Regions from separate parts of the Rhodococcus (subgen. Prescottella) soli genome, predicted to be linked through region 1. Evidence: riboswitches for the same ligand, from Rfam matches in the RefSeq annotation. Region 1 holds a riboswitch; each other region holds the start of a gene.
What was found. Region 1 has a riboswitch for cobalamin ahead of ABI214_RS09610 (ABC transporter substrate-binding protein). Riboswitches for the same ligand answer to the same signal wherever they lie in the genome.

Region 1 (9,840 bases):
AGTGGTCGCTGATCGAGTGACCGTCAAGACCCCGAGCTCAGTCGTTGTGCTTGCGATCTGCGTGCCCGAGATCCCGGTCCGGAACGACCGCGTCACGCACCAATTTCTTGAGTGTCACGATGTCGGGAAACCCGCTGTCGCGCTTGCGATCCCATACCAGTGTCTCGCCTGCGGTGACTTGGAAGATCCCGCCGGTACCGGGAATCATTGCCACCTCGCCCAGTTCGGTGCCGAAGGTGTTCAACAGTTCCTGCGCCATCCACCCGGCCCGGAGCAGCCAGTTGCATTGAGTGCAGTATGTGATGGTGACGCGGGGCGCGGCGGTCGTCATGACTCCAGGATCGCAGATTCCCGCCGAGCGCCCTGCCACTCGACGATCGGCCGGCCCGCGACGAGGTGCTCGTCCACGAACCGTTCGACACGGTCGGCGCACATCTCGCCGTACCAGGTGTTGTCGGGGTACACCGCGACAACGGGTGCCTGAGAGCACGGGAACATGCATCCGGTCTGGGTGACGAGGACGTCGTCGTCACCCAGACCGCGCGTTTCGAGCGTCGAGTCCAGGGCCGCTGCGGTTTCCGGGCCGCCGCGCGCCGAGCACCGCGGACCCCGGCACACCAGGACGTGCCGTGCGAAGCCGGGCACCTCGTCCCAGGCGGGGGAGGTCAGGGGAGCGGTGGTGGTCCGCGCGGGCGCGGTCGACCCGGTGATCGCGGCGCCGAGCATGTCGGCGTAGCCGGCCGAGTCGCTCAGCGGGCCGGCGATTCGCACGTCCGGGGTCGGCGTCCCGGACCGCTCCCGCAGCCAGTGTCCGATCACCCGGCGGAACCACGCATCGATCTTGCGGTCGAGGACCGTCTGCGCGCTCACCACGACGACCTCGGCTGCGCCCGCGGCGGCGGCTTCGTCCAGGACCACGGCGATCGTCGGACCGGATCCGCCGAGGACCGCGGTGCGGAACTCGATGTCGGGGTGGCGCTCCCGAAGCACCTCGAGGGCGCCGCCGAGTCGATCGCGGGGATCGTCACCGCGGTCGGTGGGCGCGGTGACGATCGCCCATCGAGTGGGTCGGATCATGTTCATGGCGAAGACCTTTCGACATCCATGGCGGCGCTGCACAGCACCACCATGGGGCGCCCGGTGCGGGGATGGGGCTGCACGATCGCGTCGAGTCCGTAGACGTCCGCGAGTAGTTCCTCGGTGAGCACGACCTCGGGCGCGCCCTCGGTGACGACGGTGCCTCCGCTGAGCACCACGAGGTGGTCGCAGTACATCGCCGCCAGGTTCAGGTCGTGCATGGCGGCCACGGTCGTGAGGCCGCGGCGGCGAATCAGATCGAGCAGTTCGAGCGACGCGGAGACGTCGAGGTGGTTGGTCGGCTCGTCCAGCAGCAACACGCAGGGGCGCTGCGCAAACGCCCGGGCGAGCTGCGTCTTCTGTTTCTCGCCACCGGACAGGCTGTGCCACAACCGGTGTCGCAGCTCCGAGATTCCCGCCATGGCGAGGCTCTCGGTGATCACGTCGGCCATGCCCACGGCGGCCGGCCGGGCCCAGCCGCCCCGGTGCGGAATCACGCCGAGCTCGACGATCTGCTCCACCGTCAGCTCGAGTTCGGTCGCGGAATGCTGTTCCACCAGTGCGACCGTCCGCGCGAACTCGCGCCGGTTCATCGCCTTCACAGGCTGCCCGTCGATCGTGATCTGCCCGCGGGAGGGGCGGGTGAGTCGGGCGATCGCCGACAGCAGCGACGTCTTGCCGGAACCGTTCGGGCCGATCAGCCCGGTGACCTGTCCCGCCGGCGCACGACACGTCACGGCGTCGAGGATCGTCGTGCCGTCCAGCGACCACGTGACGTCGTCGACGCGGAACTCCGGCGAGTGGTGGGTCATGCCTGCGCTCCTCGTCGGCGGAGCAGCCACACGAACGCCGGGACTCCCACGACGGCGGTGACGACGCTGATCGGCAATTCGCGTCCCGGTAGTACGGTGCGGGCCGCGATGTCGGCCCACACCAGCAGCAGTGCGCCCAGGAGGGCCACGGCGGGAAGCAGGCGGGCGTGCAGCGGTCCGACGAGCATGCGGGCCGCATGCGGCACGACGAGCCCGACGAAGCCTATGATCCCGGCCTGCGCGACGAGCGCCGCCGTGCACAGCGACGCGGTCGCGTACAGCACCCAGCGGGAGCGTTCGACGTCGGTGCCGAGGCTCGCGGCGGCCCGTTCACCGAACGCGAACGAGTCCAGCACCCGGCTGTGGGCGAGCATGACGGTCGTGGTCAGTGCGAGGACGATCAGAATGCTGATCAGGCCCGACCACCGCACGCCGGCCACCGAGCCCAGGGTCCAGTCCAGCACCCGGCGCGCCGCGTCCCGGTCTCCGAGCATCACCAGGGCCGACGTCAAGGCTGCCGTGAGTTGCCCCACCGCGATTCCGGCGAGGACGAGGCGATTGGGCATCAGCGCACCGGACCGGGACGTCGCGATGGCGAACACCAGCAGCAGGCTTCCGAGTGCGCCGACGAACGCGGTGGACGAGACGGCGCCGAAACCCAACGCGCCCACGGCTGTCGCGCCGGTGGTGAGGGACAGGACCGCGCCGAGCGACGCGCCCCCGGACATGCCGAGCAGGTATGGATCGGCCAGCTGGTTTCCGGTCAGCGATTGCAGCACGGCGCCGCAGAGCGCGAGGCCGGCGCCGATCGCCGCGGCCGCCAGCACCCGCGGCATCCGCAGATCGACGACGATGTGCGTGGTGAGCAGGTCGGTGCCGTCGCCGATCCCGAGTCGACCGCCGATCGCCTGCAGCACGGTGCCGATCGACAGATCGGCCGCACCGATCGCGACGCCGGCCGCGCAACTCACCAGGAGCAGCGCGACCAGCACCGCCGACCAGCCGGCCGCGGGCATCGCAGCAACCCGGGCCGGCACCCGGGTCGTCACGCTCATGCCCGTTCGCCGCCTAGTTGCCCGGCCACCAGGCTCGCGCCTTCGATCAGCCGCGGGCCGGGGGTGGTCGTCGAGAACGGCACCACGACGAAGGCGTTGTCACGCACGGCCTTCAGATCCTTCAGTGCCGGATCGTTGCGGAGGTACTCCTTCTTCGCCTCGGCCGTGTCCCACGAGGCGTCGGCCAGGACGATGACGTCCGGGTTCGCCTTCAGCACCGTCTCCCAGCTGCCGTCGGCCCACGCGCCGTTGATGCCGGCGAAGATGTTGGAGCCGCCGACCGCGTCGATGATCAGCTGGGGTCCGCCGGCGTTGCCCCCGACGTACGGCGTGGTGGTCTTGCTGTCGTACCAGAAGATGGTCCTGCCCTTCGCCGGGGCAGCGGCCTCGACGCCCGCGAGGGTCTCGCGCATCTGGGCGGCCTGGGACTGCGCCTCGGCCTCGTGGCCGAACAGGGTGCCGTAGTCGGTGATCTCGGTAGCGATCGAATCCCACGCGACGGGCGGCCGCTTCGACTTGTCCTTGCAGCCGAACGGGGAGACGTAGGTGGCGATGCCGAGTTCGTCGAACGACTCCTGCGAGCCGACGCCCTTGTCGCCGAACGCGCTCGAGTACGACGCCAGTACCAGGTCCGGCTTGGTCTCGAGCAGTGCCTCGCGGCTGGGGTAGCTCTTCTCGTCGAGCACCGGGACCTGCGCGTACGCGGCCTGCCACTGCGGCGCGACGACGTCGTCGAGGTATGCGGTGCCGACCATCCGGTCCTGCGCGCCGATCGACAGCGCCGACTCGGTGGCACCCTGATTGAGGGTGACGCCGCGCTCGGCGGGCCCGGGCATGGTGACGGTGCGACCGCAGTTCTGCAGGGAGATCGACGCGGCGGCGGCGTCCGAGTTCGACGATCCGCCGCAGGCGGACAGGGTGAGAGCAGAGGCGATCGTGATCGCCGTGGCCGCGACGATCCGCGGCGTGACGTGGGTGCGCAAAGCGACCCGCCTTCCATGACTCGTGGAAAACGTGCAGGTTTGCGTCACGGCCGGTCTCCTGGCTCGGCAGGGATGACCGCCGACTACGCCTTCCCGGATGCATGCGCATCCAGTGGCTGGGGTCGAACCCCGAGTAGTCGACGTACCTGCCCACAGTGGCGAGTACCGCGCCGGCTTCTACCGGACTTCCCGAACACCGTGACGACAACGTGAAGAATAGACGACCCCGGTCCGCGCCCCCGTCCGCCTTGTCCGCTTCCGACGGCCCGGAGTGTCCATTCGAGGGTTCAGTACGTGGACGGTTTCGGCGTCTTCGGCATCAGCGCCGACGACAGCGTCAGCAGCACGGCCACACCGAGGACACCGAGGAAGACGAGGTGGATCGCGCCGGCGAGATCGGTCGGATTCGGTTCGGCGACGTCGCCGACACGCGAGTTGACGAGGGCGCCGAACACCGCGACACCGACGGCGCTGCCGATCGAGCGGGCGAACATGTTGGTCGACGTCACCACCCCGCGTTCGCTCCAGTCGACGCTGGACTGTGCCGCGATCAGTGTCGGCGTGGCGATCAGGCCCAGGCCCGACCCGATGACGAAGGCGACGGCTCCGACGTGCCACACCGCGGACGCGGACGACAGCAGCGTCAGCAGCACCGACCCGGCGAGCACCAGGGCGCTGCCGATCAACGGGGTGGTGCGGAAACCGACGCGCAGGTACAAACGTCCGGCCTGCGACGCGGCGAGCGGCCAGCCGATGCTGAGCACCGCCAGCGCGAAGCCCGCGACCAGTGCGCCCGTGCCGAGCGCCCCCTGCACGAAGGTCGGCACGTAGGACGTCAGGCCCGTCACGATCGCGCCGACCGCCATCGACGCCAGGCTGCTCGCGACCAGGACCCGGCGGGTGAGCATGTGCAGCGGCAGGATCGGATCCGCGGCGCGGCGCTCGACGAGGACGAACGCGATCAGGAGAGCGGTGCCGGCCACGAAGACACCGATGCCGGCCGGGGACACCCACGCCCACGCCTGGCCGCCCTCGAGCAGTCCGAGGATCACCAGCGTCGCGCCCGTCGTGAGCAGGACCGCGCCCGCGTAGTCGGTGCGCGGCCGGGTGCCGGTGTTCGTTCGCTTCGTCGTGTTCTCGGTGAACTTGCGCTGCAGCATCCACGCCGCGAGCACACACAGCGGAAGGTTGACCAGGAAGATCCACCGCCACGACAGGTACTCGGAGAACACCCCGCCGAGCGTCGGACCCAGCACCGCCGACATGGCCCACACACTGGCGATGTACGCCTGCACCTTGGCGCGTTCGGCCACGGTGTAGATGTCGCCGGCGATCGTCATGCTCATCGGCTGCACCGCGCCGGCGCCCAGGCCCTGGATCGCCCGGAACACGATGAGCGCGGGCATGCTCCACGCGACGCCGCACAGCAGCGACCCGACCGCGAACAGCGCGATGCCCAGGTGCATGACCGGCTTGCGCCCGAACATGTCGGCGAGCTTGCCGTAGATCGGCACCGACACGGCCTGCGCCAGCAGATAGATCGAGAACAGCCACGGGAACTGGGTGAAGCCGCCCAGGTCGCCGACGATCGTGAGCACCGCGGTCGCGATGATCGTGCTGTCGAGCGCGACCAGGGACGTGCTGAGCATCAGGGACAGCAGGATCGGGCCGCGCTCCGAACGCAGTCCTACCGATGCCCTGGCTGCGACGGTCGTGCCGGTCGCCATCCACCCTCCCGCCGATCGATCGCTAGCTCTGAACAAGGCTAACTATCCCCGGCCGTCGCGGCGTCCCCGCCACACCGGGAGAGGCCTGTCGTGGGGCCGACCACGGGGTGCGTCGATTCGCAGGACCGATAGGGTAGCCACGTGCGTCCTTCACTCGAGTCCTACTCCCACCTGGCCGGCGGCAAGGTCCGCGATCTGTACACGATCGACGACGAGCACCTGCTGCTGGTCGCGAGTGACCGGATCTCGGCCTACGACCACGTGCTCTCGACGCCCATCCCGGACAAGGGCCGGGTGCTCACCGCGATGAGCGTGTTCTTCTTCGAGAAGCTCGGCGGCACCAACCACCTCGCGGGCGATCCGCTCGACGAGCGCATCCCCGAGGAGGTCCTCGGACGCGCGCTGGTGGTCCGCAAGCTGAACATGCTCCCGGTCGAGTGCGTGGCCCGCGGCTACCTGACGGGCTCGGGGCTGCTGGACTACCAGGCCACCGGCGCGGTGTGCGGTGTCGAACTCCCCGAGGGTCTGGTCGAGGCCAGCCAGCTGCCCGAGCCGATCTTCACCCCGGCCAGCAAGGCGGAGCTCGGTGATCACGACGAGAACATCGACTTCCAGGCCGTCGTCGACAAGGTCGGCCAGGACCTCGCCGTCAAGCTGCGGGACGACACGCTCGACATCTACTTCCGGGCCGCCAGCTTCGCCCGGGATCGCGGGATCATCCTCGCCGACACCAAGTTCGAGTTCGGACTCGACGCCGACGGCAACCTGGTCCTGGCCGACGAGGTGCTGACGCCGGACTCGTCGCGGTACTGGCCGGACGAGGGCTACGAGCCCGGCAAGGTGCAGCCGAGCTTCGACAAGCAGTTCGTGCGCAACTGGCTCACCAGCCCCGCATCCGGGTGGGACCGTGCGTCGGACACCCCGCCCCCGCCGCTGCCGCAGGACATCGTCGATGCCACTCGCGCCCGGTACATCGAAGCGTACGAGCGCATCTCGGGCCTGTCGTTCGAGGATTGGGTGGGCTGAGATGAGCGCGTCGACTCCGCCGGTCGCCAAGCGGGTGCCGTTCGAGCGCACCCATCACGGGGACACGTTCGTCGACCACTACGAGTGGTTGCGGGACAAGGAGGACCCGGAGGTCATCGAGTACCTCGAGGCGGAGAACGCATACACCGCGCAACAACTCGAGCACCTGGAGCCGTTGCGCGAGAAGGTCTTCCAGGAGATCAAGTCGCGCACGCAGGAAACCGACATGTCGGTGCCGACGCGTCTCGGCCAGTGGTGGTACTACTCCCGTACGGTCGAGGGCAAGCAGTACGGCGTCCACTGCAGGTGCCCGATCGCCGGACAGGACGACTGGACCCCGCCCGAGCTGTCCGCCGACACGGCGATCGACGGCGAACAGGTCCTCCTCGACGGCAACGCCGAGGCCGAGGGGCACGAGTTCTTCTCGCTCGGCGCGTTCTCGGTGAGTCACGACGGCACGCTGCTCGCGTACGCGGTGGACGTGATCGGCGACGAGCGGTACACGCTGCGGTTCAAGAACCTCGTCACCGGTGAGATGCTCGCCGACGAGATCCCGAACACCGCGCCGGGTGCGACGTGGGCCATCGACCACCAGCACGTCTTCTACCTGACGGTGGACGAGTCGTGGCGACCGGACACGGTGTGGCGGCACAAGCTCGGCACCCGACCGGACCAGGACGTGCGGGTCTTCCACGAGCCGGACGAGCGCTACTGGGTGTCGGTCGGATCCACCCGCAGCGAGAAGTACCTGATGATCTGGCTCGGATCGAAGGTCACCACCGAGGGCTGGATCCTCGAGTCCGCGAACCCCGAGGGCGACTTCCGGGTGATCCTGCCGCGACGCGAGGGCGTCGAGTACGCGGCCGAGCACGCCGTGATCGCGGGCGAGGACCGGTTCCTCATCCTGCACAACGACGTCGTCGACGGACGGAAGGCCGAGAACTTCGTCCTGGCGCAGGCTCCGGTCGCGGATCCGAACGCGATGGAGATCCTCGTTCCGCACCGCCACGACGTGCGGCTCGAGGACATCGACACGTTCGCCGACCACCTGGTCCTCAGCTACCGCCGCGACGTGCTGACGCGGGTGGCCATCTGGCCGCTCACTCCCGAGGGCTACGGCGAGCTCACCGAGATGGAGTTCGCCGAGGAACTGTTCTCGGTCGGTCTCGGTTCCAACCCGGAGTGGGAGCAGCCGACGCTGCGGATCGGCTACACGTCGTTCATCACCCCGTCGCGGGTGTACGACTACCAGCTGGCGACCGGTGAACTGGTCCTGCGCAAGTCGCAGCCGGTCCTGGGCGGGTTCGATCCCGCCGACTACGAGCAGCACCGCGAGTGGGCCATCGCCGACGACGGCACCCGCATCCCGCTGTCGGTGGTGCGGCGCAAGGGAATCGGCGGAGATCCGGCACCCACGCTGCTGTACGGATACGGTTCCTACGAGGCCAGCATGGACCCGGCATTCTCGGTGGCGCGGCTGTCGCTGCTCGATCGCGGCATGGTCTTCGCGGTCGCGCACGTGCGCGGCGGCGGCGAGATGGGGCGGCACTGGTACGAGAACGGCAAGACGCTCACCAAGAAGAACACCTTCACCGACTTCGTCGCGTGCGCCCGTCATCTCATCGACGAGGGGCGCACCACGTCGGAGCAGTTGGTCGCCGACGGCGGCAGCGCGGGTGGTCTGCTGGTGGGCGCGGTTGCGAACCTCGCCCCGGAACTGTTCGCCGGGATCCTCGCGAACGTGCCGTTCGTCGACCCGCTCACGTCGATCCTGGATCCCTCGCTGCCGCTCACGGTGATCGAGTGGGACGAGTGGGGCAACCCGCTCGAGGACCCGAACGTGTACGCGTACATGCGGTCCTACAGCCCCTACGAGAACGTCGAGGCCAAGGACTACCCGGCGATCCTGGCGATCACGAGCATCAACGACACCCGGGTGCTGTATGTCGAACCGGCGAAATGGGTTGCGGCGCTGCGGTCCACGAAGACCGGCGGTGCTCCGCTCCTGCTCAAGACCGAGATGAGCGCCGGGCACGGCGGCGTCAGCGGACGCTACGAGAAGTGGAAGGAAGTCGCGTTCGAGTACGCATGGGTGCTCGAGACCGCGGGCGCTTCCTGATCGGCTGACACCGACGTTCCGGCGGTGCCCCCACACGGGCGGCACCGCCGGAACGCGTCGTCAGCTGTTGGCGGACACGCTCGCATCCACCGTGTGCGGGGCGGTGGTGCGCAGTCTGTTCAGGGTCTCCTTCGACAGGAAGACCGCGAGGGCCGACACTGCGATGAGCGCGACGAAGTACCACGCGATGTTGTCGGTGCCGCCGCCGTTGTCGAGGCGGTACAGCCAGTTGGCAAGGAGCGGTGCGGTTCCGGCGCCGAGGACCGAGCCGAGCTGGAAGGTCAGCGAGACGCCCGTGTAGCGATCCCGGGTCTCGAACTTCTCCGCGAGGAACGCGCCGATCGGGCCGTACATCGACGCCTGGATGATCGGGTTGCCCACCAGGAAGCCGAGTGCGACCAGCCAGTAGCTGTCGGAGTTGAACAGCGCGAACATCGGGAAGACGAGGGCGACGGAAATCGCCGCGCCGGCGAGCATGACCCGTCGGCGTCCGAACCGGTCGGAGAGCGCCGCGAAGAACGGAATCGCGAAGATGTGCAGCACGCTCGAGAAGGTCAGCATGTAGAGCGCGTCCTGGCGGGGAACCGTGCCCTGGGCGGCGATGTAGGGAACCATCCACACCGCGAGGAGCGCCTGCATGAACAGCGGTCCCGCGGCGGCGAGAATGCCGTACACGGTGGAACGGGGGTACTTCTTCAGCACACGGAGAATCGGTGTGCCGGTGCGTACCTCGCCGGCCGCCTGCGCCTTCGCGAAGTCGGGGGATTCCGTGACGCGGTAGCGCAGGAACAGACCCACGATCACGAGCACCGCGGAGAGCAGGAACGGCACGCGCCATCCCCAGCTGAGGAAGGCGTCGTCGGGGAGACCGGAGAAGAGGGCGAGAACCAAGGTCGCGAGGACGGATCCGGTGGGCCCGCCGGTGACCGCGATCGATGCGGCGAACCCGCGACGTTCCTCGTTCACGTGCTCGGCCGCCATCAGGGTGGCTCCCGCCCACTCACCGCCGACGGCCAGGCCTTGGACGATGCGAAGCGCGAC
Region 2 (9,840 bases), 1.0 Mb from region 1:
GGGTCGTCGAGTCTTCACTGCGCGAAGTCCCCGTCGGCCGCGTCGAGGCCGCTCAGGCGATGGGTGCGAGCAACGCGCAGATCGTCCGAAAGGTGCTACTGCCGGAGTCTGTTTCGGGTCTGGTCGCGGGTGCGACGCTGACCGTGGTGCTGCTGGTCGGTTACTCCGCGATGGCGGGTGTCATCGGTGGCGGGGGACTGGGCGACTTCGCGATCGTCTACGGCTACCAGCGGTTCAACACGCCGGTACTGCTCGTCGCGGTCGTCGTGCTCGTCGTCCTCGTGCAGATCCTGCAGTCGATCGGCGACGGCGTCGTCAGGGCTTTGCGGCACCGCAAATAGGAGTCGACAGCCGATTCGTGAAGGATTCCTCTCGCCACGCGAGTCGAATCCTTCACGAATCGGGGATCCGGGGTGGGTGCCACGCGTGGCTGCCGGACAGCCGTGCGCGAACTCGGCTGCGTATACAACGCGATCCGAGGACCACCGAGCGTTGACGCGACTGTGCGTAGTGCTCAGTTCGACCCGAGCAGCCCGAGTGACCCGAGTAGCTGGAGCGATCCGGCCGACCCGAGTGACGCGAGCGACCCTCCGGAGTCCGGCCCACATGCACGTTCGTCCGATCCGGGTTCGCATCGGAACACCTTGTCGACGAAGGCGGCCGCGTCGGCCTCGCCGGCGTACATGCTGCCGATGTGATCGGCGGGGTAGACCTTGAACTCCGGGAAGGTGCCGGCCAGATTCATGTTCGCGACGAGCTTGAGCGTCAACGGCAGCGGCACGGTCAGGTCCTCGGTGCCCTGTTGGATCATCAGCGGCCGGTCGTATCCGTACGTCGGCACCTGCAGGTAGTCGCGCAGCGCGGCCAGTACTGCCGGGTCGTCGAGTGACCGCGAGAGCATCTGGGCTACAGAGACATTCGCGGCAAGTTGGGCGAACTGCGGGTACGGCATCTCGGGCGCCGCGTCGACCAGCGTGCGTCCGATCGGCGTCAGGTAGCTGTTCACGTCAAGCTCGGGGTGGGTGTCGCGGAGCCCGGCGATGACGAACGTCATGAAGTTGGTCAGCCCGGCGAGGCCCTGCGGCGGGAAGTTCGGTCCGGCCAGTGGCGCGATCGTCTCGATGTTCGACGGAACGCCGGTGGCGACCGCGCCGCGGTAGTCCAATTCGGGTGCGTACTCGGTGGCGGCGTGCGCGGTGAACACCGACGCCTGCCCACCTTCGGACAGACCGACGACCGCCCATGCCGGCGAGAGCCGGCCGTCGACGGCGCGGGCCGCGCGCACCGAGTCGATCACACTGTGCGCCGCGGCCTTCCCGTCCAGATAGGGCGGCACACCGGGGGTGCCCAGGCCGATGTAATCGGTGGCCGCGACGGCGTAGCCGCGACTGAGCCAGTTCGCCACGTAGCTACTGCTGGCCGAGTCGACGCCGTTGCGCGACGGGGCATCCGCGTCAGAGTCGCCGATGGTGCCGTGTGCCCACGCGATGACAGGCCAGCCGCCCGGCGGCGGCGAGCCGGCCGGGACGAACACCATTCCGGTGCAGGGGGTGCGGCCGCTCGGACCTGTGGTCTCGTAGGTGATCCGGTACGCGGCGCCTGTACCCGGCAGCCAGAACGACTGGGGCAGTGGGGCGGACTCGAGGACGGCCCCTGGAGCGCCCAGCGTCGGCGTGACGACGGGGACGGCTTGGGCTGTCGGAGTGAGGATCTGGGGTGCGCCCGCGAGCAGCGCACAAGCGATCGTGGTGACGATACGGCGGCCGATCCGGTTACCCGTCATGCGCCGAATCTAGCTGAGCGCCATCACTCGTCGGGCTTGTTCGCCGGAACCGGTCCCGGGGAAGGGGAGGGCAAGGGCGGAAAACGATGCGTCGCAGTGAAGTTCCGCAAGGGTCTGTGCCGAACTGGAAGGTGGCGTCGGCGGCGTCCAGACGCTGGCCCACGGCCTATAGCCTCCCGCGCCGATGGTGAAGGATTCCTCTCGGAATCCGAGAGGAATCCTTCACTATTCGACGATCCGAGAGTCGTGACCGGCCATTGCGCCCGCGCCTCGTACCGTCATCGTCGACGTGGATCGAGGAGGGGCCGAAATGCTGAACGTGATTCGGGCGGGATGGGTCGGGCTAGCGTGGATCTGCGCCGGGCTGGGAGTCCTCGCCGCGACGAGCCCGATGCTCCAGATCACCTCGTGTGAGCTGGGGTATCCCGACGCCGGCGTCATGCCAGGCGAGCAATGCGAGATGTCGATCGCGCGGTACTACGGACCACCGATCGTGGCCGCGTTGATCGTGCCGGCGGTGCTCGCGGTGCTCCTCGCGGGATGGCAGGCCTGGCTGCCGGATTCGGCCGAGCGATGCGCGCCGGTCGGGTGACCGGCGCGCGCACGACTCAGATGGCGAGACCGAGCAGCGCGTTCTCGACGACCTCGGGGAGGGCCGGGTGGATCCAGTACTGGCCGGTGGCCATGTCCCGGGCCGAGAGCCCGAAGCTCATGGCCTGGATGAGCGGCTGGATCACGGTGGGGGCCTGGGCGCCGACGACGTGCGCGCCGAGGAGGCGTCCGGTGCCGCGTTCGGCGATGACCTTGCAGAGGCCCTCGTCGTCCTCCATCGCCCAGCCGTAGGCGACGTCGCAGTAGTTCTGCAGCTTGACGGTGATGTCCAGGCCGGCCTCGCGGGCCTGCTCCTCGGTCATCCCGACGCTGGCGATCTGCGGGTCGGTGAACACCGCGGACGGCACGAACCGGTGATCGGTGCGGCGCAGCTTCGCGAGGGACCGCTCGGAGCCGTTCCAGGCGTCGTGCAGCAGATTGTGCTGCACGACACGCATCTCGTGGTTCGCGACGTGCTTGAGCTGGTACGGCGACGAGACATCCCCGAGCGCGAACACTCCCTCCGCGGTGGTGCGCTGGTACTCGTCGACGATCACCCGGCAGGACTCGTCGACCGCCACCCCACCGAGTGCGGCGTCGAGCCGGTCACCGTTCGGCGTGCGACCGACCGCGACGAGCAGTTCGTCGCCGGCCACGACGGTTCCGTCCGACAGTTCGATCTGGACGCCGTCGCCCACCGAACGGGCCGCGACCATCGGGTGGCACAGGTGGACGTCCCACTTGCGCTGCGCCAGTTCGGTGAACCAGTCGGAGACGTCGCGGTCGAGGTGCCGGAGCAGCCGGTCGCTGCGGGCGATGATCGACACCTGCACGCCGAGCGCGGAGAACACGTGCGCGAACTCGGCGGCGATGAACCCCGATCCGAGGATGACGAGGCGTTCGGGCAGCTCCGTCAGCCGCATGATGTCGTCGTTGGTGTGGTACCGGACACCGCTGGACTCGATCTCGGCGGGGATCGTCGGCCGCGAACCGGCCGCGATCACGACCTGGTCGGCGGTGATCACCTCGCCGGTTCCGGTGTCGATGGTCCGCGGGCCCACGAACCTCGCGTGACCGCGGAAGACGGTCACGTCGGCGCAGTCGTCGGTGCGGTACCGCTCGCCGCCCGCCGAGATCGGATCGATCCGGCCGAACACCCGCTTGACGATGTCGTGCCAGCGCACGTCGTCGAGTGTCGCGTCGATGCCGAGCTTCGACGACTCGGTGACCGCGCGGGCGACGTCGGCGGTGTAGACGAACATCTTGGTGGGGATGCAGCCGACGTTGAGGCAGGTGCCGCCGAAGGTGCCCTCCTCGAGGATCGCGACCTTCTTGCCGTCGTAACGCTGGTCGAGGATCGAATTGCCCGATCCGGTACCGATGATCGCGATGTCGAAGTGGGTCACTCGCGGGCTCCCGTCTCGGTATCGATGGTCGATGCCGGCTCAGTGTCCGCCGCGGCGAGGTGGTGGGCGTCGAGCCACGACAGCCACAGGTCCACCTCGTGGAACGCCGCCGCGAGCGGCCCTGCGGTGGAGAGGAACACGTCGTGGCGGGCGCCGTCGATGGGGACGGTCGTGGTGCGGTTGCCGAGGCAGCCCGCCCACTTGGCGATCTGGTCGACGTCGAGGACGGCGTCGGCGGCGTCCACGCTGGGGTTGTAGCGGGAGGCGAACACCGTGGTCTTCGAGCGCAGGACCAGCGACGGCACCCCGATGTCGAGTCCGCGGTGCAGGTGCGCGTGGCCGCGGCGGACGGCGCGCAGCCAGCCGAACGTGATCGGGAACCCGGTGAGCGGCTTCCAGTCGAGGTTGTACTCCCACTCGCCGTTGGCGCCGACGTGCAGGCTCGAGCCGTACGTGTCGAGCTTCTGCCCCGGTACCGGGGTCTTGCTGGACACCCGGCCCAGCGCGTCGATCGCGGCGGTGGTGCCGGCGTTGCGCAGCAGGGCGGGGCCCTGCAGGTCGAACCAGGGACTGTTGAGGATGACACCCGCCACACCCGCGCCCGCGGATCCGCCCGGTCGGCGCTCGACACGGTCGAGCCACAGCGGCACGATCAGGCCACCGGTCGAGTGGGCGACCAGCAGGACCTGACCGCCGCCGATCTGCTCACGCACCAGGCTCAGCGCCTCGTCCAGTTCGCGGTCGTAGTACTTCAGATCGGTGACGAAGTGCGGCGTCTGCCCCGGGCGCCGCGACCGGCCGCATTTGCGCAGGTCGAGGGCGAAAAAGGTGTATCCCTGCTCGGCGAAGTGCTCGGCGAGGTGCTGCTGGAAGAAGTAGTCGGTGAAGCCGTGGACGTAGAGCACCGCTCGGGTGCCGGTCATCGTCGACGGCTGATAGCGGACCAGGGTGGCCTCGACCGCGCCCTCCCCGTCGGGGTCCGACCCCAAAGGGATTGTCAGCTGCTGGTATCCGTCGCCCAGGACGTCGGGGGCCCAAGTAGTCACGATCACACTCTATTGGCACAACGGAGTCGTTTGCGAGGGGCACAATTGGGGAAGGTGACGCACAGGTAACCTAAGCGCCACAGGCGCGCGAAATGCGGTCTGTGCACGTAATGTCTCGAATGGATGCGATCGGTGTCGCAAGGCCGGTGAACGCGTGGGATCCGGGCGGGCGATGCGTGCAGAACAGGTCGCGTGTAACAGACAAGGAAGTCGATTCTCCAGTGTCAGACCAGAACGTAGTGGCGAAGACCGATGTAGTGCTCGTGGGTGCGGGCATCATGAGCGCAACGCTCGGCGCGATCCTGCGTCAGCTGCAGCCCGACTGGTCGATCACCACCTTCGAACGCCTCGACGCGGCTGCCGCCGAGAGCAGCGACCCGTGGAACAACGCAGGCACCGGCCACTCGGCCCTGTGTGAGCTGAACTACACGCCGGCCAAGGGCGACGGTGTGGACATCAGCAAGGCGGTCAACGTCAACGAGCAGTTCCAGGTCTCCCGGCAGTTTTGGGCCTACGGCGTCGACAACGGGATCCTCACCGATCCCAAGGAGTTCATCAACCCAATTCCGCACGTCAGCTTCGTGCACGGCGCCGACAACGTGAAGTACCTGCGCGCCCGCTACGACGCACTCGCCGGCCACCCGCTGTTCGCCGGCATGGAGTACTCGGAGTCCGAGGACTACTTCTCCGACCGCCTGCCGCTCATGGCCAAGGGGCGCGACTTCTCCGACCCCGTCGCCCTCAACTGGACCGAGTCCGGCACGGACGTCGACTTCGGCGCCCTCACCAAGCAACTGCTGGGCTACGTCGGCGCGTCCGGCGGCCAGGTGTTCTTCGGTCACGAGGTCCGCAACCTCACCAAGCAGTCCGACGGCAGCTGGCTGGTCAAGGTCGAGAACCTACGCACCGGTGCGAAGAAGACCGTGAACGCCAAGTTCGTGTTCGTCGGTGCCGGTGGCGGTGCCCTGCACCTGCTGCAGAAGTCCGGCATCAAGGAGGCCAAGGGCTTCGGAGGCTTCCCGGTCAGCGGCCAGTTCCTGCGCTGCACCAACCCGGAGCTCATCGCGCAGCACCGTGCCAAGGTGTACGGCAAGGCCGCGGTCGGTGCGCCTCCGATGTCGGTGCCGCACCTCGACACCCGCGTCATCAACGGCCAGCAAGGCCTGCTGTTCGGCCCCTACGCCGGCTGGTCGCCCAAGTTCCTCAAGAACGGCAAGGTCACCGACCTGCCCGGCTCGGTCAAGCCCAACAACCTCACCTCGATGCTCGGTGTCGGCCTCACGGAGATGGGCCTCACCAAGTACCTCATCGGTGAGCTGATGCAGTCGCCGGCCGACCGCATCCAGACGCTGCGCGAGTTCGTGCCGCGCGCCACCGGCGGCGACTGGGAGCTCATCACCGCCGGCCAGCGCGTCCAGGTCATCCGCAAGAAGGGCAAGGGCGGCGTCCTCGAGTTCGGCACGGCCGTCGTCAACGCCGAGGACGGCACCATCGCCGGCCTGCTCGGCGCGTCGCCGGGCGCCTCGACCGCCGTGCCCGCCATGCTCGACGTCCTGGAGCGCTGCTTCCCGCGCGAGTTCGAGGCGTGGAAGCCGAAGCTGCAGCAGATGGTCCCGTCGCTGGGTCAGAAGCTGTCGGACAACACGGCCCTGTTCCAGCAGGTGTGGGACTGGAGCACCCGTGCGCTCGAGCTCGGCGCCGCCGCCGACGCCTCCGCGCCCGCGGTCGACCAGGTGGTCGAGTCCGCCTCGGTCTGAGTTTCGTTCGTCGTTCGCACTGCCGCGGCGGGGGCTCTTCCCCCGGCCGCGGCAGTGTGCTGTCGGGGCACTGCAGGGTGCCGCCCGTGCAGCACGGTAGGGTGCTGCAACTGAAGGAACGTTTGCGGGGAAGTCCTGTGAGAATCAGGCGCGGTCCCGCCACTGTGAGGGTTCGATCCGATCGACCCGAGCCAGAATGCCGCGACGTTTCGTACCGCCAAGCTCTCGGCGCGGAGACCGAGGAGTGAAGGGATTCGATCGTTGCGTCACACCCACGAGGCCAGCCCTGGACCTGCAGGGTTCCCATTCAGTGCAATCGTCGGGCAGGACCGGCTCCGCCTGGCGCTGATCCTGTGCGCCGTCCATCCCGGTATCGGCGGTGTGCTGGTGCGCGGCGAGAAGGGCACCGCGAAGTCGACCGTCGTGCGCGCGCTCGCCGCGCTGCTGCCCGACGTCGAGCAGGCGGGCGAGCGCCGTCGGGCCCGGCTCGTCGAGCTGCCGGTGGGCGCGACCGAGGACCGCGTCGTCGGCTCGATCGACCTCGAGAAGGTGCTGCGGGACGGCGAACGCGCCTTCCAGCCCGGACTCCTCGCCGACGCGCACCAGGGCGTGCTGTACGTCGACGAGGTCAACCTGCTGCACGACCACCTGGTCGACGTGCTGCTCGACGCCGCCGCGATGGGCCGCGTCCACATCGAACGCGACGGCGTATCCCATTCGCACCCCGCGCGGTTCGTGCTGGTGGGCACCATGAACCCGGAGGAGGGTGAGCTGCGGCCGCAGCTGCTCGACCGGTTCGGCCTCGCCGTCGACGTCGCCGCGTCCCGCGACGTCGACGTCCGCATGCAGGTGGTGCGCCGCCGCCTCGACTACGAGCGCGACCCCGATGCCTTCGCCGCCCGCTACGCCGACGAGGACGCCGACCTCGCCCGACGGATCGCCGCGGCCCGCGCGACGGTCGACGCCGTCGAACTGTCGGACACCGAACTGCGGCGCATCGCGTCGGTGTGTGCGTCGTTCGACGTGGAGGGCATGCGGGCCGATCTGGTCCTCGCCCGCACGGCGACCGCGCACGCCGCCTGGCGCGGTGCCGACGCGGTCGCGGAGGAGGACGTGCGCGTCGCCGCGGAACTGACGCTGCCGCACCGTCGTCGCCGCGATCCGTTCGACGAGCCCGGCCTCGATCCGCAGCAGCTCGACGACGCGATGGACAAGGCCGACGCCGACGCCCGCGCGGACGAGGATCCCGAGCCCGACCCGGACGGCCCCGGTGGCGGCGAGACTCCCGCGGATGCACCGTCCGAGGCGCCGAAAACCGAGTCGGCCGAGCAGGATTCGCCGACTTCTGGTGGCGGCTCGGAGCGCCGGGCGGCCGCCCCCGGCCCCCAGTTCCAGGCGCGCCTGCTCGAGGTCCCCGGCGTCGGCGACGGCGCCCCCGGCCGCCGCTCACGTTCCCGCTCGACCCGCGGCCGCACCGTGCGCCCGACCACGGAACGCGGCACCGGACTGCACCTGGTGGGCACGCTGTTCGCCGCGGCCGAACACCAGACCACCCGCGGGCGGGTGAGTGGACCGATGCGATTGGCGCCCAGCGACATTCGTGGCGCGATCCGGGAGGGGCGCGAGGGCAACCTGGTGCTGTTCGTGGTGGACGCGTCCGGCTCGATGGCCGCACGCGACCGGCTCTCCGCGGTCACCGGCGCGGTCGTCTCGCTGCTGCGCGACGCCTACCAGCGGCGTGACAAGGTTGCCGTGATCACCGTGCGGGGTCGCGACGCCGAACTGGTGCTGCCGCCGACGTCGTCGGTGGATGTCGCGGTGCGGCGCCTGCGCGCCATGAAGACCGGGGGCCGCACGCCGCTGGCCGAGGGGCTCCTGCGTGCGCGGGACGTCGTGCTGCGGGAACGCGTGCGGGATCCGCGGCGGCGGGCGCTGGTGGTGGCCCTCACCGACGGACGGGCGACCGGCGGCAAGGACGCCGTCGCGCGCGCCAAGCGCGCCGCCGGCATGCTCGCCGACACCGGGGTGGCCTCGATCGTCGTGGACTGCGAGACCGGCATGGTGCGGCTCGGCCTCGCCGCCGAGATCGCGCGTGACCTGCGCGGCGGCTGCGTGCGCCTCGCCGAGCTGTCGGCCCAGCAGGTCGCCGGCGTCGTCCGCGCCGCCGCCTGAACCACCGCCCGAAAACCCAAGCCCGAGAAAGGGACTGCACATGCCTCAGGGCGTACCCGAGAACGTGCCCGCCGACGGGCTCACCACCCGACAGCGTCGCAACCAGCCGGTGCTCGCGGTCCACACCGGGCCCGGCAAGGGGAAGTCGACCGCCGCGTTCGGCATGGCGCTGCGTGCCTGGAACCAGGGCTTCGACGTCGGCGTCTTCCAGTTCGTCAAGAGCGCCAAGTGGAAGGTCGGCGAGGAGGCCGCGTTCCGCGCGCTCGGCGAGCTGCACGAGACCAGCGGCGTCGGCGGCGCCGTGCAGTGGCACAAGATGGGCGAGGGCTGGTCGTGGTCCCGCAAGCACGGGACCGAGGAGGACCACGCCGCGGCCGCACTCGAGGGCTGGCGTGAGATCGCCCGCCGCCTGGAGGCCGAGACGCACCGCTTCTACGTCCTCGACGAGTTCACCTACCCGCTCAAGTGGGGCTGGGTGGACACGGAGGAGGTTGTCGAGGTGCTGCGATCACGCCCCGGCAACCAGCACGTCGTGATCACCGGGCGCGACGCCCCGCAGGCGCTGATCGACGCGGCGGATCTCGTCACCGAGATGACCAAGATCAAGCACCCGATGGACGCCGGACGCAAGGGCCAGCGTGGCATCGAGTGGTGATGGTGGTGATCCGTTGAGTACTCCTGCCGTCGTCATCGCCGCGCCCGCGTCGGGCAGCGGCAAGACGACCGTCGCCACCGGTCTCGTGGGCGCTCTGCGAGCCGACGGCGACCGGGTGGCGCCGTTCAAGGTGGGGCCCGACTACATCGACCCCGGATACCACGCGCTCGCCGCGGGACGCCCGGGACGAAACCTGGACGCCGTGCTCGTCGGCGCCGACCGGATCGGTCCGCTGTTCCGCCACGGCTGCGACGGCTGCGACATCGCCGTCGTCGAGGGCGTGATGGGACTGTTCGACGGCAAGATCGACCCCGGTTCGACGGAGCCGTCGGCCGAGGGATCGACCGCGCAGATCGCCGCGTCCCTCGGTGCGCCGGTCGTTCTCGTCGTCGACGCGCGCGGCCACAGCCAGAGCCTGGCCGCCGTCCTG
Region 3 (9,840 bases), 130 kb from region 1:
AGTCCCGCGCACAGATCGACATGGAGTCGCGGCTCGTGAGCGGCCGCCCCCTCCCGATGTCGTCAGTCGAGGCACTGTCGATCCCGGGTCCCGCGGGGCCGATCCCCGCCCGCATGTTCCGACCGGAGGGACTGCCGTCGTCGGCACCGCTGGTCGTCTACTTCCACGGCGGCGGGTTCGTGCTCGGCAGCCTCGACAGCCATGACAGCCTGTGCCGCTTCCTCGCCCGGCACGCGGAGGTCGCGGTGCTCGCCGTCGACTACCGGCTCGCGCCCGAGCACGCGTTCCCCGCTGCCGTCGACGACGCGCTCGCCGCGTTCCGTTTCGCCGTCGACAACGCGGACGCGCTCGGGATCGATCCCGACCGCGTGGCCGTCGCCGGCGACAGCGCCGGCGGCAATCTCGCCACCGTCGTCGCCCAACTCACCCGCCACAGCGGACCTCGTCCCGCGTTCCAGATGCTGTTCTTCCCGTGGCTGGACTTGACCGCCAAGCGCCGGTCGTACGAACTGTTCAGCGACGGATACTTTCTCACCGAGGCCCAGATCGACTGGTACACAAAGCACTACACGCCGTCCGAGGGCGATCGCACCGATCCGTGGGCGTCACCCATCCTCACCGAGGATCTGAGCGGACTGCCTCCTACCTACATCGCGCTCGCGGGGTTCGATGTTCTCCGCGACGAGGGCGTCGAGTACGCCGAGCGCCTGCGCGCGGCCGACGTCCCGACGACACTGCGAGTCCACCACGGACTCATCCACGCCTTCGTCAACCTCACCGGCTACGGGCACGCCGGAACCGATGCGCTGTTCGAGGCCGCGGGGGCGCTTCGCGTCGGGCTGTCGTTCGCCCGCCGCGCCGTCGACTGACTCCCGTCAGGACACGCAGAACTCGTTGCCCTCCGGATCCGTCATGGTGATCCAGATGCTGGGCCCCTGCTGCCCGCGGTGGAGGATCGACGCTCCGGCCTCGACCAGTTCGGCGGCCACGTCCTCGCGTCGATCCCCCACCCGGACGTCGAAGTGCAGCCGGTTCTTGGCGGACTTGCCCTCCGGCACGAGCTGGAACAGCACCCGGGGGCGTTGCGGCTGCTCGGGGTCCCGGATGGCCGCTCCCTCCCGCCAGACGAGCACGCCCTCGAACACGGTCGTGTCCGATTCCTGTGCGTGCCCGGCCGCGACGAGGCCCCTGATGAACTCCTCGTCACTGGGTTCCACCTGCCAGCCCAGCGTGTTCGCCCACCACTTGGCCTGCTGGTGCGGGTCCTTCGAGTCGACGGTGATCTGAATTTCGTATCCCATGCGCCGACGCTACTGCCGGGCACCGACAGGCCCCGGGAAACGGCGCTGCTCCGCGGCCACAGCCGCGGAGCAGCGCGAAAGAGCCTGCGAGTCACTCGCCCTTGCGACGGGAGGCGACCGCGGCGGCGAGACGGTCGAGCGTTGCCGCGGTGGTGTTCCAGTCGATGCACGCGTCGGTGATGGACTGGCCGTAGGTGAGCTCGTCGGCGTGACCCAGCGTCAGGTCCTGACGACCGGCCTCGATGAAGCTCTCGAGCATGATGCCGACGACGTTCCTGTCACCGGCCGCGATCCGCTCGGCGATGTCGGCCGCGACGTCGACCTGCTTGTTGTGGTCCTTGCGGCTGTTGCCGTGGCTGGCGTCGACGACGACACGCTCTGGCAGACCCGACTTGTGCAGCCGCGCCATCGTGTCGGCCACGGTCTCGGCGTCGTAGTTCGGGCCGTCGGTGCCGCCGCGCAGGATGACGTGGCAGTCCGGATTGCCGACCGTGTGGATCAGCGCGGCCTGGCCCTCGAGATCGGTCCCCGGGAACACGTGGCTCGCCGCCGCGGCGCGGGTGCCGTCGACCGCCACCTGGATGTCGCCCTCGGTGGAGTTCTTGATGCCGACCGGCATCGACAGCGCGCTGCACAGCTGACGGTGCACCTGGCTGGCGGCGGTGCGGGCGCCGATCGCGCCGTAGGTGACCAGGTCGGCGATGTACTGCGGGATGATCGGGTCGAGGAACTCGCAGCCCACCGGCAGGCCCAGGCGGGAGATGTCGAGCAGCAGCTTGCGGCCCATCCGCAGACCCGTGTTGATGTCGTACGTGCCGTCCAGGTGCGGATCGTTGAGCAGGCCCTTCCAGCCCAGCGTGGTGCGCGGCTTCTCGAAGTAGACGCGCATGACGATCTGCAGGTCGTCACGCAGTTCCTCGGCCTTCGCGGCCAGCCGGCGCGCGTAGTCCATCGCGGCCTCGGGGTCGTGCACCGAGCACGGGCCGACCACGACGACGAGGCGGTCGTCGTCGCCGTTGAGGATGTTGACGGTGTCGGCGCGGCCCGAGCGCACGGTCGCGGCGGCGACGTCGTCGGGGGTGTGCTCGGCACGCACCACGGACGGCGCGACGAGCGGGCTGATGCTGACGGTGCGCTGATCGTCGAGGCGCTGGTCGTTGGCGATAACGGTCATGGGGTTCGGTTTCCTGTTCTCAGGCCGACCCTCGAAGACTGAAGAATCCCAGCGAGCCGGTCTGTCATCCGGCTCTAGGGTGGAAGATTGTCAGCGCGTGGTTACGCCGACCGACCCACCCAGGGCCGGCCTGCTAAACCAGAAATAGGTCGCTGACACGCGGTCCAGGGTAACGGGTCTCTTCCCGGTGCGCACCACCTCCCCCGCGAAGGAGACGACGATCACATCGGAGCGGGTCGGGGTCGGCTGCGCCGACGTGAGACCCGCCCGCCGCCCGCAGCCCTGACATTTGTCATGCCGAGGTCGTGACGGACGGGCGAGGGATGACGGCCCGCGGGCGGGCAGATTCGAGGCATGACCACAGCGCAGCCGACTCCCATACTCCGCCGGGGCCCGCACAGCAGTGACGCGGTGCACCTGACCGGAGTCCACAAGCATTTCGGTCAGGTGCACGCCGTCCGCGGCCTGGATCTGACGATCCGCCCCGGCGAGGTGGTGGCCTTCCTCGGTCCCAACGGAGCCGGCAAGACCACGACGGTCGACATGATCCTCGGTCTCTCCCAGCCGAGTTCGGGGACGGTCGAGGTGTTCGGGCTGTCTCCGCGGGACGCCATCTCCCGGGGGCTGGTGTCGGCGGTGATGCAGACCGGTGGGCTGCTGCCGGAGCTGACCGTCGGCGAGACCGTGCAGCTCACCGCGAGCCTCTACGCGGACGCACGACCCGTCGACGAGGTGCTGCGCCGCGCCGGCATCCTCGACATCGCGGATCGGCCGGTCCGAAAGTGCTCCGGTGGCCAGCAGCAACGGCTGAGGTTCGCGATGGCGCTGCTGCCCGACCCGTCGCTGCTCCTGCTCGACGAGCCGACGGCGGGAATGGACGTCGAGGGCCGGCGCGAGTTCTGGTCGGCGATCCGCGCCGACGCCGACGCCGGCCGCACCGTGGTGTTCGCGACGCACTACCTCGAGGAGGCCGACGCGTACGCGGATCGCATCGTGCTGGTGCGCCGCGGACAAGTCGTGGCCGACGGAACCACTGCCGAGGTCAAGGCCATGGCCGCCGGCCGCACCCTACGCGCGACGGTGCCCGGCGCGGACGCCGCACTGCTGCAGTCCATTCCGCACGCCGACGCCGTCGAGCTGCGCGGCGAGACGCTCGTCGTGCACTCGTCGGACACCGATGCGGTGGCCCGCCATCTGCTCCTCCACACCGCGGCCCACGACCTCGAAATCGTCTCGCGCGGACTGGAAGACGCCTTCATCGCCCTCACCACCGACCACACCGAAGGACCGGTTCGATGACCACTCTCGCTGCCACCCGTCCGACCGTCCGCTGGGGCGGGTTCAACACCACCCTGCTGCGACTCGAGTTGCGCCGCCTGCTCCGCAACCGCCGGACCGTCATCTTCACACTGGTGATGCCGGTCGTGTTCTTCCTGATCTTCGGCCTCGGCCAGGGTTACAGCGAGGAGAACGCCGGCCGGGGCAACGTCACCGCGTACATCATGATCAGCATGGCGCTCTACGGCGCGATGATCGCGACCACCAGCGGCGGCGCCATGGTGTCGGTGGAGCGGGCCTCGGGCTGGAGCCGGCAGCTGCGGCTGACCCCGTTGTCCCCCGTCGCGTACATCGCGGTGAAGCTCGTGGTCGCGATGACGCTGGGACTGGTCGCGCTGGCGGTCGTGTACGCCGTCGGCGCGTTCACCTCCGCCGACATGGACGGCTCGCTGTGGGTGACGACGGCGGTGATCGCGTGGCTCGGATCGTCGATCTTCGCGGCCTTCGGGCTCTTCATGGGATACCTGCTGCCGAGCGAGAACGTCATGCAGATCCTCGGACCCGGGTTGGCGCTGCTGGCGTTCGGCGGCGGCCTGTTCATTCCGCTGCAGGACGGCTCCGTGTGGGCGACGATCGCGCAGTTCACGCCGATGTTCGGCATCGGCAACCTGGTGCATGCCCCGCTCACCGGCGACGCCGTCCAGTGGACGTGGATCGTCAACGTCGTCGTGTGGCTCGCGATCTTCGTCGGCGGAGCCGTGTGGCGGTTCCAGCGCGACACCGCCCGCGTATAGCGTGTTCGACGTGATCAGCACCGAACGCCCCGCCGCAGTGCAGCGGTGGGGCCGTTTCGGCATCGTCTTCGCCGCCGTCTGGCTGGTGTTCCTGTTCGAGCCACTGGCAGCGGGATGGCATCGGCGCGATCTGGCGAGCGGCTGGATCGGCATCACAGCCACGCTCCTCTTCGCGGTGGTCTTCCTGTCGGTGTTCTCCTCGGCACGTCGGGGTCGGATGCGTCGCGAATTGCGGCCCCCGCTCCCACAGGCGATCGGCGACATGACAGTGCTCGTCGCTCTCGCGGTGATCATGACCGTCACGCTCGGCGAGGCGGGGCTGGCGTCGACGGTGTTCCTCGCGGTGACCGCGGTGACGCTGCTGCCCGCGATCGCCGGCGGTGCCGTCGCCCTCGGCGTCGCCGGCGTGGTCGAGCTGCTGGCGACGCGCGCCGGCTGGAACGTGTCGAGCCTGCCGCTCGCGATCTGCGCGGCCGCGTTCGCGATGGCGGGCGTCACCGCACTGATGAACCGGAACATCGCGCTGCTCAACAGGCGCGACGAGGACGAGTTGCGCGTAGTGCAGGAGGAACGCGCCCGCATGGCCCGGGATCTGCACGACATCCTGGGCCACTCGCTCACCGTCATCACCGTCAAGGCACAGCTCGCGAACCGGCTCCTCGACGTCGATGCCGACAGGGCCCGTGTCGAACTCGACGACCTCGAGCGGCTCTCCCGGGACGCACTCGCCGACGTCCGATCGGCGGTCGAGGGGTTCCGCGGCGTCTCACTGCCCGTCGAGATCGCCCGGGCCCGTGAGGCGTTGCGTGCCGCCGGGATCGAGGCCGACCTGCCCAACAGCACCGACGCCGTCCCCACCCGGCTGCGGGAGCTGTTCGCCTGGACCGTGCGAGAGTCGGTGACGAATGTCGTGCGGCACAGCGGTGCTCGACGCTGCACCGTGACGATCGACGACCGCCACGTGGCGGTGGTCGACGACGGCGTGGGCACCGACGCCCTGCTCGCGGGCAACGGACTCACCGGACTCCGGGAGCGCGCGGCAGCAGCCGACGCCCGCGTGATCGTCACGCATCCGCAGCCTCGAGGTTTCTCCGTCCAGGTCGTCGCCGAGGAGGCACCGTGACGATTCGCCTGCTGCTCGCCGACGACCAGGCGCTGGTCCGGGGCGCCCTCGCCGCCCTGCTGGATCTGGAGCCGGACCTCGACGTCGTCGCCGAGGTGGGACGCGGCGACGAGGTGGTGGCGACTGCCGCCCTGCACCACCCTGACGTCGCGCTGCTCGACGTGGAAATGCCAGGGCTGGACGGAATCTCGGCCACCGCCGCGCTGCGCGAGGCCGCGCCCACCACCCGGGTCCTGATCGTGACGACGTTCGGCCGACCCGGGTATCTGAGACGCGCATTGCTGGCCGGCGCATCGGGATTCGTCGTCAAGGACACACCCGCACGCCAGTTGGCCGACGCGGTCCGACGGGTACACGCGGGGTTGCGTGTCGTCGATCCGGCGCTGGCCGCCGACAGCCTCGTCAGCGGGGAGTCACCGCTCACCGACCGCGAGACCGAGGTGCTCCTGGCCGCCCGCGACGGTGCATCCGTCGCGTCCATCGCGGCCACGTTGTTCCTGTCCGCCGGCACGGTCCGCAACCACCTGTCGTCCGCGATCGGCAAGACCGGCGCGGAGAACCGCACCGAGGCCGTGCGAATAGCGGACGCCAACGGCTGGCTCTAGACGTCCGCCGTGGACGTCCTATGCTGGACGGTGCAGCTGGTTCGCCTGGCGCGGTCGTGAGGAGCCCCGAAGACCGCCCCGGCGTCGAAGCATTCGCGGTCGTGAGACCGACGAGTGTGAGAGGGAACCCGGTGGAAGTCCGGGACTGTCCCGCAGCGGTGAGTGGGAACGACCGCCGTCACATGCACTGGACCGACAGGTCTGGGAAGCGACGGCCAGTAGGTTCGGCGGCTTCGCAACCGCCCGAGCGCCCACGAGTCCGAAGACCTGCCGACTGTGTCGGGCACGCCGTGCTCGACGGTCCACCGCCTCGAGGAAAAGGCGAGAATGGGCGACGCGCTGCACTTCGTGCTGCCCGCTGGCGGGCGCGCACCAGGGGCTCGCTTCTTCTCGTCTGCCGGCGGTGACCATCCACGCTGTGAGCAACTGGAGAACACCGTGACATCCGCTTTCACCGCAACCGTACTGGGCTCCCCGCGCATCGGACCCCGTCGCGAACTCAAGAAGGCAGTCGAGTCCTACTGGGCCGGGAAACTCGATGCCTCCGCACTCGAATCGGTCGGCAAGGAACTGCGCCGACAGACGTGGACCGAACTGGTCGAGACGGGCATCGACTCCGTCCCGGTCAACGTCTTCTCGTACTACGACCAGATGCTCGACACCGCCGCGATGCTGGGGGCGCTGCCCGAGCGGGTCGCCGGGATCGCCGACGAACTGGACCGCTACTTCGCGGCCGCCCGCGGCAACGCCGACGTCGCTCCGCTCGAGATGACGAAGTGGTTCGACACCAACTACCACTACCTCGTTCCCGAGATCACCCCGGCGACGACGTTCACGCTCCACCCCGCGAAGGTGCTCGGCGAGGTCGAGGAGGCCCGGGCGCTGGGCGTTCCGGCCCGACCGGTGGTGATCGGGCCGGTCACCTTCCTGCTGCTGTCGAAGTTCGAGAACCAGGCGCCGCTGGACCGCCTCGACGACATCGTTCCGCTGTACGCGGAGCTGCTGGGCAGGCTCGCCGACGCCGGTGTCGAGTGGGTCCAGATCGACGAACCGGCGCTGGTCGCCGACCGCACCGGCGCCGAACTGGCCGCGACCCGGGCGGTGCACGGCCGCCTCGCCGCGGTGGACCACCGCCCGGCAATCCTGGTGGCGTCGTACTTCGGTGACCTCGGGGACGCGTTGCCGACACTCGTCGAGACCGGGGTCGAGGGCATCGCCGTCGACCTCGTCGCGGGCTCGCTCGAGTCGGTCGCCTCGACGCCGGGGCTCGAGCGCAAGCATGTCGTCGCGGGTGTCGTCGACGGCCGCAACGTCTGGCGCAACGGGCTCGACGGATCGCTGGACGCCCTCGAAACCCTCCGGGAGCGTGCGGGTTCCGTGGCCGTGTCCACGTCGTGCTCGCTGCTGCACGTCCCCTACACGCTCGAGGGCGAGGACGGCCTCGACCGCGCACTGCGGTCGTGGCTGGCGTTCGGCTCGGAGAAGATCGGCGAGGTCGCCGCTCTCGCGACCGCACTACGGCACGGGCGTGACACGATCGCCGACGAACTGTCCGACGCCCGCGCCGCGACAGCGACCCGGGCCGCCGATCCGCGCCTGCACGACGACGCGATCCGCGACCGCCTCGCCGCGCTGACGGACGCCGACCGCAAGCGCATCCCGGCGGCGGAACGTCGCGCCCTCCAGGCGACCGAACTGCCCCTGCCGCAGTTGCCGACCACCACGATCGGTTCGTACCCGCAGACCACCGCGATCCGCGTGGCCCGCGCCGCCCTGCGCAAGGGTGACATCGATCGGGCCGAGTACGAGCGCCGCATGCGCGCCGAGATCGCCGATGTGGTTGCGCTGCAGGAGAAGCTGGGTCTGGATGTGCTCGTCCACGGCGAGCCCGAACGCAACGACATGGTCCAGTACTTCGCCGAACAACTCGACGGGTTCTTCGCCACCGCGAACGGTTGGGTGCAGTCGTACGGCAGCCGCTGCGTCCGCCCGCCGATCCTGTTCGGCGACGTGCGTCGCCCCAAGCCGATGACGGTCGACTGGATCTCGTACGCACAGTCGCTCACCGACAAGCCGGTCAAGGGCATGCTCACCGGTCCCGTCACGATCCTGGCGTGGTCGTTCGTGCGCGACGACCAGTCGCTCGCCGAGTCGGCCGACCAGGTTGCCCTCGCGATCCGTGACGAGACGATCGACCTCGAGGCGTCCGGCGCGAGGGTGATCCAGGTGGACGAGCCGGCGCTGCGGGAGCTGCTGCCGCTGCGGGCGGCCGACCAGCCCGCCTACCTGGACTGGGCCGTCGGCGCCTTCCGGCTTGCGACGTCGGGCATCGCCGACACGACCGCGATCCACACCCACCTGTGCTATTCGGAGTTCGGTGAGGTCATCGGGGCGATCGCGGGCCTGGACGCCGACGTCACGTCCATCGAGGCGGCCCGGTCCCACATGGAGATTCTCGACGACCTCAATGCCGTCGGCTTCGACCTGGGCGTGGGACCCGGCGTCTACGACATCCACTCGCCGCGAGTGCCGTCGGTCGACGAGATCGCCGCGTCGCTGCGGGCGGCACTGAAGGCCGTCCCCGCCGAACGGCTCTGGGTCAACCCCGACTGCGGCCTCAAGACGCGTGGCAACGTCGAGGTGGAGGCCTCGCTCCGGAATCTCGTCGAGGCCGCGCGCCTGGTGCGGGCCGGGATCTAGACGACCGACCCCGGTGTCCTGGTCCCATGGGGCCGGGACACCGGGCACCACGCTCACGCCCGTCGTCGCGCGGGACGTTCGCTTCCGAAATCGCGTGCCATCCGCACCAACTCGTCCGCGGCGGTGTGCAGTGGCCCCTGCGCGCTCCACACGGCGCGCAGGGTCCGATCGAGCTTCAGTCCCTCGACCTCGACCACCGCGAGATCACCGGACGCGACGGCGTCCGCGACCGCGAGAGTGCTCAACACCGCGGGCCCCACCCCCGCCAGGACGCTGCTCCGGATCGCGCCCGAGCTGCCGAGTTCCAGGAGCGGAGCGGCACGCGAGTGGAGTTCGAGCGCGAGGTCGAGCGTGGTCCGCGTGCCGGAACCGGGCTCGCGCACGATCAACGGTGTCATCGCCAGCTCGGGCGGGGTGACGGGCCGGGTTCGGGTCGCCCACGGATGCCCGGGGTGGACGACGATCACCAGGCGATCCCGGGCCACGGGCGTACTTTTGAGCCGCTTCGGAATGGTCGGCGACTCGACGAAGCCCAGCTCACAGGAGCCGTCGGAGATCTGCTCGAACACTCGCAGCGAGTTGTGCACCTCGAGATGGATCGTCAGCTCCGGATGCGACTGGCGAAAGCGCCCCAACCACAACGGCATCAGATGCTCGGCGACGGTCATGCTGGCACTGACGCGCAGTCCGCGTGACCGTTCCGCCCGCAGCCCGTCGACCACTTCGAGCAGCTTCTCGGTGTCGTCCAAGATCTTTCGAGCCCAGTAGGCCACCACAGTTCCGCTGGGCGTGAGGACCGATCCGGTGGTGCTGCGCCGCAGCAACGTCATTCCGAACCGGCGTTCCAACTGCTTGATGCAGCGAC

Region 2: linked by a shared signal. The riboswitch ahead of ABI214_RS04630 (magnesium chelatase subunit D family protein) and the one ahead of ABI214_RS09610 (ABC transporter substrate-binding protein) in region 1 are both predicted to bind cobalamin.
Region 3: linked by a shared signal. The riboswitch ahead of metE (5-methyltetrahydropteroyltriglutamate--homocysteine S-methyltransferase) and the one ahead of ABI214_RS09610 (ABC transporter substrate-binding protein) in region 1 are both predicted to bind cobalamin.

The regions. Positions count from the first base shown of each region.
Region 1 covers NZ_CP157276.1:2,029,234-2,039,073, reverse strand. Annotated here, with positions in the region: gene ABI214_RS09630 (SelT/SelW/SelH family protein) at 38-331, opposite strand; gene ABI214_RS09625 ((2Fe-2S) ferredoxin domain-containing protein) at 328-1,083, opposite strand; gene ABI214_RS09620 (ABC transporter ATP-binding protein) at 1,080-1,889, opposite strand; gene ABI214_RS09615 (FecCD family ABC transporter permease) at 1,886-2,944, opposite strand; gene ABI214_RS09610 (ABC transporter substrate-binding protein) at 2,941-3,927, opposite strand; cobalamin riboswitch at 3,959-4,143, opposite strand; gene ABI214_RS09605 (MDR family MFS transporter) at 4,215-5,654, opposite strand; gene ABI214_RS09600 (phosphoribosylaminoimidazolesuccinocarboxamide synthase) at 5,796-6,680, shown strand; gene ABI214_RS09595 (S9 family peptidase) at 6,682-8,799, shown strand; gene ABI214_RS09590 (MFS transporter) at 8,860-9,840, opposite strand, start outside.
Region 2 covers NZ_CP157276.1:997,473-1,007,312, reverse strand. Annotated here, with positions in the region: gene ABI214_RS04660 (methionine ABC transporter permease) at 1-341, shown strand, start outside; gene ABI214_RS04655 (lipase family protein) at 515-1,783, opposite strand; gene ABI214_RS04650 (hypothetical protein) at 2,094-2,375, shown strand; gene mtr (mycothione reductase) at 2,392-3,780, opposite strand; gene ABI214_RS04640 (alpha/beta hydrolase) at 3,777-4,826, opposite strand; gene mqo (malate dehydrogenase (quinone)) at 5,048-6,583, shown strand; adenosylcobalamin-variant (AdoCbl-variant) riboswitch at 6,700-6,793, shown strand; gene ABI214_RS04630 (magnesium chelatase subunit D family protein) at 6,845-8,755, shown strand; gene cobO (cob(I)yrinic acid a,c-diamide adenosyltransferase) at 8,796-9,410, shown strand; gene ABI214_RS04620 (cobyrinate a,c-diamide synthase) at 9,424-9,840, shown strand, end outside.
Region 3 covers NZ_CP157276.1:1,902,550-1,912,389, forward strand. Annotated here, with positions in the region: gene ABI214_RS08975 (alpha/beta hydrolase) at 1-869, shown strand, start outside; gene ABI214_RS08980 (VOC family protein) at 876-1,301, opposite strand; gene ABI214_RS08985 (3-deoxy-7-phosphoheptulonate synthase) at 1,393-2,475, opposite strand; gene ABI214_RS08990 (ABC transporter ATP-binding protein) at 2,830-3,774, shown strand; gene ABI214_RS08995 (ABC transporter permease) at 3,771-4,547, shown strand; gene ABI214_RS09000 (sensor histidine kinase) at 4,558-5,670, shown strand; gene ABI214_RS09005 (response regulator transcription factor) at 5,667-6,275, shown strand; cobalamin riboswitch at 6,353-6,564, shown strand; gene metE (5-methyltetrahydropteroyltriglutamate--homocysteine S-methyltransferase) at 6,714-8,975, shown strand; gene ABI214_RS09015 (LysR family transcriptional regulator) at 9,029-9,840, opposite strand, start outside.